Regions from separate parts of the Kitasatospora sp. NPDC004615 genome, predicted to be linked through region 1. Evidence: riboswitches for the same ligand, from Rfam matches in the RefSeq annotation. Region 1 holds a riboswitch; each other region holds the start of a gene.

Region 1 (3,307 bases):
CTGCTCCTTGCGGTGCGCCTCCAGCTCGGCGACCTTGGTCTCCTGGACCACGACCTCCTGCCGGGCGGCGGCCTGCGCGAGCGGGCCGGCCTGCAGCGCACGAGCCGCGGCGGTGTCCATCTCGGCCTGGTAACCGGCCTGCTGGATGCCGGAGTTGCGGGTTGCCTCGGCCTTGCGGGCGAACGCCTCCTGCTCGGCCTCGGTGGCCCGTCGGTCCGCCTCGGCGGCGGCGATCCGGGCGTCGCGCTGGACGGCTGCGGCGTGCGGCGCGGCCAGGTTGGTGATGTACCCGGTCGGGTCCAGGATCTCCTGGATCTGCAGCGAGTCGATGATCAGACCGAGCTTCTCCATCTCGATGCCCGAGGCGGAGCGGGTCTCACCGGTGAGCCGCTCGCGGTCGCGGATCATGTCCTCGACCGTCAGCCCACCGACGATGGACCGCAGGTGGCCGGCGAACACGTTGTGCACCCGCTGGCCCATCATCTTCTGCTGGTCCAGGAAACGCCGGGCGGCGTTGGCGATCGACACCGGGTCGTCGCCCACCTTGAAGATCACAACGCCCTTGACGTGCACGGGAATTCCCTGCGACGTCACGCACTCCACGTCCAGCGCGGCCTCGTTCAGGTCCAGCGAGAGCCGGCGCACCGCCTGGACGCCCGGCACCACGAAGGTGCCCCGCCCGGTCACCACGCGGAAGCCCAGACCCTCGCCGTGCTTGGAACCCGAGATCACCAGCGCCTCGTTGGGTTCCGCCACGCGCCACATCAGCTTGAAAAGAACGATCAGCAGAACGAGGCCTGCGACGGCGCCGCCTGCGATGCCGACCAACATCGGCAATCCCCCCTTAGGAGCACACCGGTCCCGTGCTGCGCTTGGGTCGTGCAGAACTGGCGCGGAAACCGGCGGCAGCCGCATTCTCCGCCGTTCCGGATCAGGGGGGAAGGGTCTGGACGGTGGGAACTCTCACTGTCTCAAAAGTGTTGCGACAGGTTTGTGGAGGCCGTCTGACGTGCGATCAAAAGGGCTCGACGTACACCGTGCGTGGTGGCTGATATTCGACCACCACCACCATGGTGCCCGGCTGCAGCGGCTCGCCCGGTGTGGCGCGGTACGCCAGGAACGCCTCGGTGCCCAGCCGTTCGGGCACGTGCACCATCACCTCGCCGACCAGGCCCGCGCCGATCCGCCCTGTCACCCGCCCCGTCAGTCCGATCACCTGCACGATTCTCCCACCTTGCACGGGGCGTGAACAGCTCGGGCCCACGCGGGAGTTGCCCGCCGGGGGAGGCCCGGGCGCGGGAGTGCGCCCTGGACCGGCGCCGTGACGTGCCCTACGGTGAGGAACCGAACGCAGGCGGACGACGCCTGCGCGGAACGGGAGCTCGGAGCACCGGGCTGAGAGGGCGCTGACGGTACGCGGGCCCGCGTACCACCTGCTGCGCCGACCGCAGGAACCTGACCGGGTAATGCCGGCGTAGGGAGTTGAAGGTCCGATGACCGCATTTTCCGAGTACCAGTCTGCCCGCGAGTCGGCCGCCACCGGGTACCCCACCCCCGCCTGGCGCAAGGCCTACCGCCAAGGCAGCCGCCCCGACCTGCGGGTCCCCTACCGCGAGGTCCACCTCAGCGACGGCCGCACCGTCCCGCTGTACGACACCTCCGGCCCGTACACCGACCCCGACCTGCCCACCGACGTCCGCCGCGGACTGCCCGCCCTGCGCGACGGATGGATCCGGCAGCGCGGCGACGTCGAGGAGTACCAGGGCCGCGAGGCCCGCCCCGAGGACGACGGCATCAAGCACACCGCGCCGCGCGGCGGCGACCTGCGCAACCTGGACGCCGTCTTCCCCGGCCGCCCACGCCGCCCGCTGCGCGCCAGGGACGGCGAAGCTGTCACCCAACTCGCCTACGCCAAGCGTGGGTTGATCACCCCCGAGATGGAGTTCGTGGCGCTCCGGGAAGGCCTCGAACCGGAGTTCGTCCGCGAGCAGGTGGCCCGCGGACGCGCCGTCATCCCGGTCAACGTGAACCACCCCGAGAGCGAACCGGCCATCATCGGCACCGACTTCCTGGTGAAGATCAACGCCAACATCGGCAACTCCGCCGTCACCTCCTCCATCGAGGAGGAGGTGGAGAAGATGACCTGGGCCACCCGCTGGGGCGCCGACACCGTCATGGACCTCTCCACCGGCCGCAACATCCACACCACCCGCGAGTGGATCCTGCGCAACTCCCCCGTCCCGATCGGCACCGTCCCGCTCTACCAGGCACTGGAGAAGGTCGACGGCCGGGCCGAGGAACTCAGCTGGGAGGTCTACCGGGACACCGTCCTCGAACAGTGCGAGCAGGGCGTCGACTACATGACCGTGCACGCCGGCGTCCTGCTCCGGTACGTGCCGCTCACCGCCCGCCGCAAGACCGGCATCGTCTCGCGCGGCGGCTCCATCATGGCCGCCTGGTGCCTGGCCCACCACCAGGAGAACTTCCTCTACACGCACTTCGAGGAACTCTGCGACCTGCTGCGCGCCTATGACGTCACCTTCTCGCTCGGTGACGGCCTGCGGCCCGGCTCCATCGCCGACGCCAACGACGAGGCCCAGTTCGCCGAACTCACCACCCTCGGCGAGCTCGGCCGGATCGCCCGCGCCAAGGACGTCCAGGTGATGATCGAAGGCCCCGGACACGTCCCGATGCACAAGATCCGCGAGAACATGGACCTGCAGAAGGAGATCTGCGACGAGGCCCCGTTCTACACGCTCGGCCCGCTCACCACCGACGTCGCACCCGGCTACGACCACATCACCTCCGGCATCGGCGCCGCGATGATCGCCTGGTGGGGCACCGCGATGCTCTGCTACGTCACCCCCAAGGAACACCTCGGCCTGCCCAACCGCGACGACGTCAAAACCGGCGTCATCACCTACAAGATCGCCGCCCACGCCGCCGACCTCGCCAAGGGCCACCCCGGCGCCCAGGCCTGGGACGACGCCCTCTCCGACGCCCGCTTCGAATTCCGCTGGGAGGACCAGTTCAACCTGGCCCTCGACCCCGAGACCGCCCGCGAATTCCACGACGAGACCCTCCCCGCCGAGCCCGCCAAGACCGCGCACTTCTGCTCCATGTGCGGCCCGAAGTTCTGCTCGATGAAGATCAGCAAAACCATCAATGAGAAGTTCGGCAACGGCGCGGCCTCGCCGGAGTACGACGAGGCCGCCGTCGAGGGCATGAAGGCCATGTCCGAGGAGTTCAAGGTCCAGGGAAACAAGGTCTACCTGCCGCTGGCGGACTGATCTGGTCTGACCGACTG
Region 2 (3,307 bases), on a different contig from region 1:
TGCCCGGCTCGTCCCATGGAAGCCTCCTCCCGGAGGGGGACGCGCGGGGGTGCCCGGCGGTTCGGGCGCGCCGTCAGAACGCGGGGCGCTCCCGGGTGTCGGCCAGGCCGGTGGTGGGGGAGGAGGCCTCGGCGTAGTAGCGGCGCGGGATCCGGCCGGCCCGGTGGGCGAGGCGGCCGGCCTCGACGGCGCGGCGCATCGCGTCGGCCATCAGGACGGGCTCCTGGGCGCGGGTCACGGCGGAGGCCAGCATGACGGCGGAGCAGCCGAGTTCCATCGCCAGGGCGACGTCGCTGGCGGTGCCGGCGCCCGCGTCGAGGACGACCGGGACGTTCGCGGACTCCACGATCAGCTGGAAGTTGTGCGGGTTGCGGATGCCCAGGCCGGAGCCGATCGGCGAGCCCAGCGGCATGATCGCCGCGCAGCCGACGTCCTCCAGCTTGCGGGCCAGCACCGGGTCGTCGTTGGTGTACGGCAGCACGGTGAAGCCGTCGTCGACCAAGGTCTCGGCGGCGTCCAGGAGTTCGATCGGGTCGGGCAGCAGGGTGCGCTCGTCGGCGATCACCTCGAGCTTCACCCAGTCGGTGCCGAGCGCCTCGCGGGCCAGGCGGGCGGTGAGCACGGCCTCGCCCGCGGTGTAGCAGCCGGCCGTGTTCGGGAGGATCCGGATGCCGTTGCGGGCCAGCACCTCCAGCACCGAGCCCTGGGTGGCGGTGTTGACCCGGCGCATCGCCACCGTGGTCAGTTCGGTGCCGGAGACCCGCAGCGCCTGCTCCAGCACATCCAGGCTGGGGGCGCCGCCGGTGCCCATGATCAGGCGGGAGGTGAAGGTGGTGTCGCCGATGGTCAGCAGGTCGTCGGCCATCTCAGCCTCCCTGCACGGCGGTGAGGATCTCCACCCGGTCGCCGTCGCCGAGCGCCGTGGCGGGCCACGAACTGCGCGGCACCACGGCCTCGTTGACGGCGGCGGCGACGCCGGTGTTGGCGGCGGACACCTCGGCGACCAGCACGTCCAGCGTGGTGGCGGCGGGCAGCGTGCGGGGTTCGCCGTTGACGGTCAGGGCGACGGTGTTCATGCGGGCACCTCGGTGCGGAAGCGGTCGGGGGTGAAGTCCGCGGCCAGCGGGTGGAGTTCGCCGGTGGCCAGGTAGTCGGCGAGCAGGTCGGCGGTGACGGGGGTGAGCAGCACGCCGTTGCGGTAGTGCCCGGTGGCGGCGACCAGGCCGGGCAGCGCGGTCGGGCCGAGCAGCGGCGCGTTGTCGGGGGAACCGGGCCGCAGCCCCGCGCCCGTCTCCACCAGCGGCAACTCGGTGATGCCGGGGACGAGTTCGTGCGCATCCCGGAGCAGCTCGTACACGCCGCCCGCGGTGACGGTGGTGTCGTGGCCCATCTCCTCGGTGGTCGCGCCGATCACCAACTCGCCGTCGGCGCGCGGCACCAGGTACAGGTGCTGGCCGCGCACCACGGCGCGCACATTGCGGGACAGGAACGGCGCGTACAGCTTCGGGACGCGCAGCCGCAGCACCTGCCCCTTGACCGGGCGGATGGCCGGCAGCACCCCGTCCGGAAGGCCCGGCAGCAGGTGGCTGCGCGAGCCGGCCGCCAGCACCGTCCGGTCGGCCGTCAGCTGCTCGCCGCTCAACAGGCGGACGCCGAGCGCCCGTTCGCCGTCCGTCACCAGTTCGGCGGCCTGGGTGCGGTGGAAGGCGACGCCGAGCAGCTTGCAGGCCGCGACCAGCGCGGCGGCGAGGCGGCGGCCGTCCACCTGGTGGTCCTCGGCGACGTGCAGGCCGCCGCGTATGCCCGGGGCCAGCATCGGCTCCAGCCGGCGGCACTCCCGGCCGGTCAGCCACGTGGACTCCAGGCCCAGCCGGCCGTGGAAGGCGTGCAGTTCGCGCAGTTCCTCGCGGTCGTCGGAGTCCAGCGCGACGGCCAGCGTGCCGGTGCGGCGGTAGCCGGTGTCCAGGCCGGTCAGCTCGGTCAGCTCGGCGGCGAACGCCCCGTAGCGCTCGTTGGACGCCATGCCCAGGCGCAGCAACGGCTCCTCGCCGTACTGGAGTTCGGTGACCGGCGCGAGCATGCCCGCGGCGACCTGGGCCGCGCCGCCGCCCGGCGACGGGTCCACCACCGCGACGCTCAGCCCGCGCTGCGCGGTACGCCAGGCGACGCCGAGGCCGATGATGCCCCCGCCGATCACCAGCACGTCGGAATGTGCCACAGCGCTTCTTCTCCCTTCGCCGGCATGACCCGGATCAGGTTCGGACGGTCGCGGGCCGCCACAGCCCGCCTCTCAGCCCGGTGCGCCGGGCTCCCGTGATAGTTCAGTCCCTCCACTTTAACGCCGGTGCCCCTGCCGACATCAGGCCGGTTAGGGTGGACGCCGTGGCTGAACTGAGGGCAACGGACCGGGTCGTCGTGGTCGGGGCGGGCATGGCGGGCGCACAGGCCGCCCTGAACCTGCGACAGGGTGGCTGGCAGGGCGCGATCACCCTGGTCGGCGAGGAACTCCACCTCCCGTACGACCGGCCGCCGCTGTCCAAGGACGTGCTGCTCGGCAAGACCGACGCCACCGCCTTCGAGATCGACTGGACCGACCTCGGCGTCGAATTGCGCACCGGCCACCGCGCCACCAGCCTGAACGCCGGCGTGCTGCACACCGACCGCGGCGAACTCCCGTACGGTGCCCTGGTGATCGCCACCGGCGCCGACCCGCGCACGCTGCCCGGTCTGCCCGACGCCCGCACCTTGCGCACCGTCGACGACGCGCACGCGCTGCGCGCCGCGCTCACCCCCGACAAGCGGATCGTGCTGGTCGGCGCGGGCTGGATCGGCGCCGAGACCGCCACCGTCGCCCGCGCCCTGGGCTGCCACGTCACCGTCGTCGAGGCCGCCGCCACCCCGCTGGCCGGGGCGCTGCCCGCCGAACTCGGCACCCTGATGACCGAGTGGTACGCCGCCGCCGGCGTCGAACTGCGCTGCGGCGTCGGCGTTGCCGGGGCCGCCGACGGCGGGGTGCTGCTCGCCGACGGCACCCACCTGCCCGCCGACGAGGTGGTGGTCGGCATCGGCGCCCGCCCCGCCACCGGCTGGCTCGCCGGCAGCCCGCTCGCCCTCGACCCCGACGGCACCGTCCCGGTGGACGACCGGCTGCGCACCGCGCTGCCCGGCGTCTGGGCGGTCGGCGACTGCGTCTCCTACCCGTCCGCCCGGTTCGGCACCCGGCTCGCCGTCCAGCACTGGGACCACGCCCTGCACTCCGGCGGCGCCGTCGCCGCCTCGGTGCTCGGCACCCTGGACGCGCCCTACG
Region 3 (3,307 bases), 280 kb from region 1:
CCTGCGCCTGCGTCCACAGGTCCGTCCACCAGCCGGCCACCGCGGTCGGCGCCAGGAACTGGTACACCGCGAAGCCCAGCGCCCACGGCGCCAGCATCACCCAGCGCGCCGGGGCGTCCTGGGTCAGGTTCCAGCCGCGCCGGCCGGCCCCGAGGAAGTAGTCCACCGCCAGCACCGCGAACAGCGGCACGAACACCGACCCGATCAGGCCGAGGAACGCGTAGTACGAGTCGGTGAACTCCTTGATGCGCAGCGCCAGTACCGTCACCAGCACGCCGATGCCGCCGGTCAGCACCCGCCGGTCCACCTTCGGCCACAGGTTGTGGATCGACATCGCCGTCGAGTACACGTTCGCGAACGACTGGTCCGACTCGCGCAGCACCAGCACCAGCAGGAACGCCCAGCCCGCGGCCACGCCGGTGAACGAGCCGAGGATCTTCTCCGGGTCGCCGCCGGACTGCAGCAGCGCCACCACGCCCAGCACGTAGCACCACACCTGGGCCACCGTGTAGCCGGAGAACGTCCCCCAGAACGCGCTCGCCGAGGTGCGCGCGTGCCGGGTGTAGTCGGCGGCCAGCGGGACGAACGAGATCGACACCGCGATCACCGCGTCCGTCGCCGACAGGAAGCCGTCCCAGTTGCCCGCACCCGGGTCCGGGAAGCCCAGCCGGGCGAACTGCACCGTGAAGTACACCATCGCCACACCGACCGCGACGGCCACGTACTTGCGCAGCACCGCGATCGCGCCCAGCGGCCAGATCGTCAGCACCGTCGTCAGCACGCCCGCCAGCAGCACGAACAGCCAGCGCCAGCCCTCGGTGCCGGCCACCGTCTGGGCGCCCCAGGCGATCACCGTCAGCTCGTACACGCCCCAGCCGACGCACTGCAGGATGTTCAGCACCGTCGGCACGTACGACAGCCGGGTGCCGAACAGGCCGCGCAGCACCGCCATGGCCGGCGCGCCCGTGCGGGCGCCCACCAGCGCCGCCACCGCGAGCATCGCGGTGCCGATCGCGGTACCCGCCACGATCGCCGTCACGGCCGCGGTGAAGCCCAGCTCGTGGCCCTGCTTGCCCAGCACCGTCGCGGCGCTGGTGAACCCGATCAGGCTCACCCCGAGGTTCGCCCACAGCGCGAACAGCGCCCGGAAATCCAGCGTCCGCGGCGGCGCCGTGTCGAGGGTCAGCGGGGCCTCGGCCCGCGCGGCCGTCTCAAGATCGGAAATTGGGGCAGACGGAACAGCCGTCATGGCCGATACTCCCTACGCCGGCATTACCCGGACAGGTTCCGGCGGTCAGCGCCCCCTCGACCGGGGTGGCGACACCGCCATGCCCTACGGTCGATCCGGCGCACTCTCAGCCTGGCTGGTCCAAGCTCCCGCGACGTTCTTCGGTTTACAGGAGCGACAGGCTAGCCTCCGGGTGGGAGAACGCCAAGGCCGGGGGGAACGGCGTCCGCATCGCGGGACCACTGATGTCCATGTCAGCGAGGCCTAAGGCTTCTCATGATTTCTTCAGGGGCCCGCTTACGGTGTCCGAATCCGGCATAGGAAAAACTGTGCCCCGAGGCTGTGGCCGCGCCGACCGAGCGACGGACCGCAGCCCAAGGTTCTGTCAGCGATGGAGGTCGTCCGTGAGCACCGAGCACGCGAGTGGTACCACCCCGCCGGAGAAGGCCCCCGAGGCCACCGGCACCGAGGCGGCCGCCGCCACCGCCGGAACGCCCGCGCCCGCTCCCTCCTACCTCGACGCCCCGCCGCCGGTGCTGCCGGCGGCCCCGGCGGCGCCCGCGCCCGCCGCGCCGGTGTCCGACCAGACCATGCAGCTCGGGAAGGTCCCCGCCGCGCCGGCGGCCCCGCCGGTGGCCCCGGCTCCGGCTCCGGCTCCGGTGGACGCGCCGCCGCCGTTCCAGAACCCGTACGGCAGCGTCAGCGAGCCGCCCAGCCCCTACACGCCGACCACCGTCACCCCGGCCGTGCCGCCGCACGCCCAGGAGACGCCGGCCAACCCCTACGCGTCGGCCCCGGACGCCCAGCCCGTGGCGGCCAACCCGTTCGCGCCGACCGCGGTCGCCCACGACCCGCAGGGCACCCCGGGCGTCCCCGGCGTCCCCGGCGAAGGGCAGCACCCGTTCGGCGCCGGTCACCCGGTGGGCGGCTGGGGCCACCCGGCCGGCGGTCCGGGCGGCGTCGGCGGGCCGGGCGAGCCGGGTGCGCCGTGGGGTGGCCCGCAGCCCGCCCCGGGCGGCGGCTCCGGCAAGAGCAAGCGCGGCGGCCTGGTCGCGCTGGTCGCGGCGGTCGCCCTGGTGGCCGGCCTGGCCGGTGGTGCGATCGGCGCGAGCGTCTCCGGCGGGAACGGCGACAGCGGCACCAAGCACACCAGCACCACCGTCAGCGTCGGCAACGCCCACCAGACCCTGGACCGGGCCCCCGAGTCCGTCGCCGGGATCGCCGCCAAGGCGCTGCCGTCCACCGTCACCATCAAGGCCTCGAACTCCAGCGAGTCCGGCACCGGCACCGGGTTCGTCTTCGACACCGAGGGCCACATCCTGACCAACAACCACGTGGTCGCGCCCGCCGCCAAGGGCGGCAAGCTCTCCGTCAAGTTCTCCGACGGGTCGTCGTACACCGCGTCCGTGGTCGGCCGCGCCGAGGGCTACGACGTCGCGGTGATCCGCCTCGACAACCCGCCCAAGGACAAGCTCGTCCCGCTGCCGCTCGGCGACTCCGACAAGGTCGCCATCGGTGACTCCACCATCGCCATCGGCGCGCCCTACGGCCTCGAAGGCACCGTCACCACCGGCATCATCTCCGCCAAGGACCGCCCGGTCGCCTCCGGCGACGAGACCGGCGCCAACTCCTCGTACATGAACGCCCTGCAGACCGACGCGTCGATCAACCCCGGCAACTCCGGCGGCCCGCTGCTCGACGGCTCCGGCTCGGTCATCGGCATCAACTCGGCGATCCAGTCGAACACCAGCGGCTCCGGCCGGGCCGGCTCCATCGGCCTCGGCTTCGCCATCCCGATCAACCAGGCCAAGTGGGTCGCCCAGACCCTGATCAAGGACGGCACCCCCGTCTACGCGATCCTCGGCGTCCTGCGCAACGACGACTACCGCGGCGACGGCGCCCAGATCGCCACCGCCCCCGTCCGCGACACCCCCGCCGTCACCCCCGGCGGCCCCGCCGACCAGGCCGGCCTGAAGGCCGGCGACGTCATCACCAAGCTCGGCGGCATCTCCATCGACAGCGGCCCGACCCTGGTCAGCGAGATCTGGACGCACAAGCCCGGCGAGAAGGTCGAGGTCG

What was found. A riboswitch is a leader RNA that binds a small molecule or an ion and turns the genes downstream of it on or off. The one in region 1 is predicted to bind thiamine pyrophosphate.
Region 2: linked by a shared signal. The riboswitch ahead of thiO (glycine oxidase ThiO) and the one ahead of thiC (phosphomethylpyrimidine synthase ThiC) in region 1 are both predicted to bind thiamine pyrophosphate.
Region 3: linked by a shared signal. The riboswitch ahead of ACFYS8_RS12310 (purine-cytosine permease family protein) and the one ahead of thiC (phosphomethylpyrimidine synthase ThiC) in region 1 are both predicted to bind thiamine pyrophosphate.

What each region holds. Positions count from the first base shown of each region.
Region 1 covers NZ_JBIALQ010000003.1:544,332-547,638, forward strand. Annotated here, with positions in the region: gene ACFYS8_RS13795 (flotillin family protein) at 1-831, opposite strand, end outside; gene ACFYS8_RS13800 (hypothetical protein) at 1,016-1,216, opposite strand; TPP riboswitch at 1,365-1,498, shown strand; gene thiC (phosphomethylpyrimidine synthase ThiC) at 1,494-3,290, shown strand.
Region 2 covers NZ_JBIALQ010000006.1:518,438-521,744, forward strand. Annotated here, with positions in the region: gene ACFYS8_RS23490 (thiazole synthase) at 74-865, opposite strand; gene thiS (sulfur carrier protein ThiS) at 867-1,076, opposite strand; gene thiO (glycine oxidase ThiO) at 1,073-2,218, opposite strand; TPP riboswitch at 2,213-2,325, opposite strand; gene ACFYS8_RS23505 (NAD(P)/FAD-dependent oxidoreductase) at 2,374-3,307, shown strand, end outside.
Region 3 covers NZ_JBIALQ010000003.1:260,035-263,341, reverse strand. Annotated here, with positions in the region: gene ACFYS8_RS12310 (purine-cytosine permease family protein) at 1-1,249, opposite strand, end outside; TPP riboswitch at 1,240-1,391, opposite strand; gene ACFYS8_RS12305 (S1C family serine protease) at 1,633-3,307, shown strand, end outside.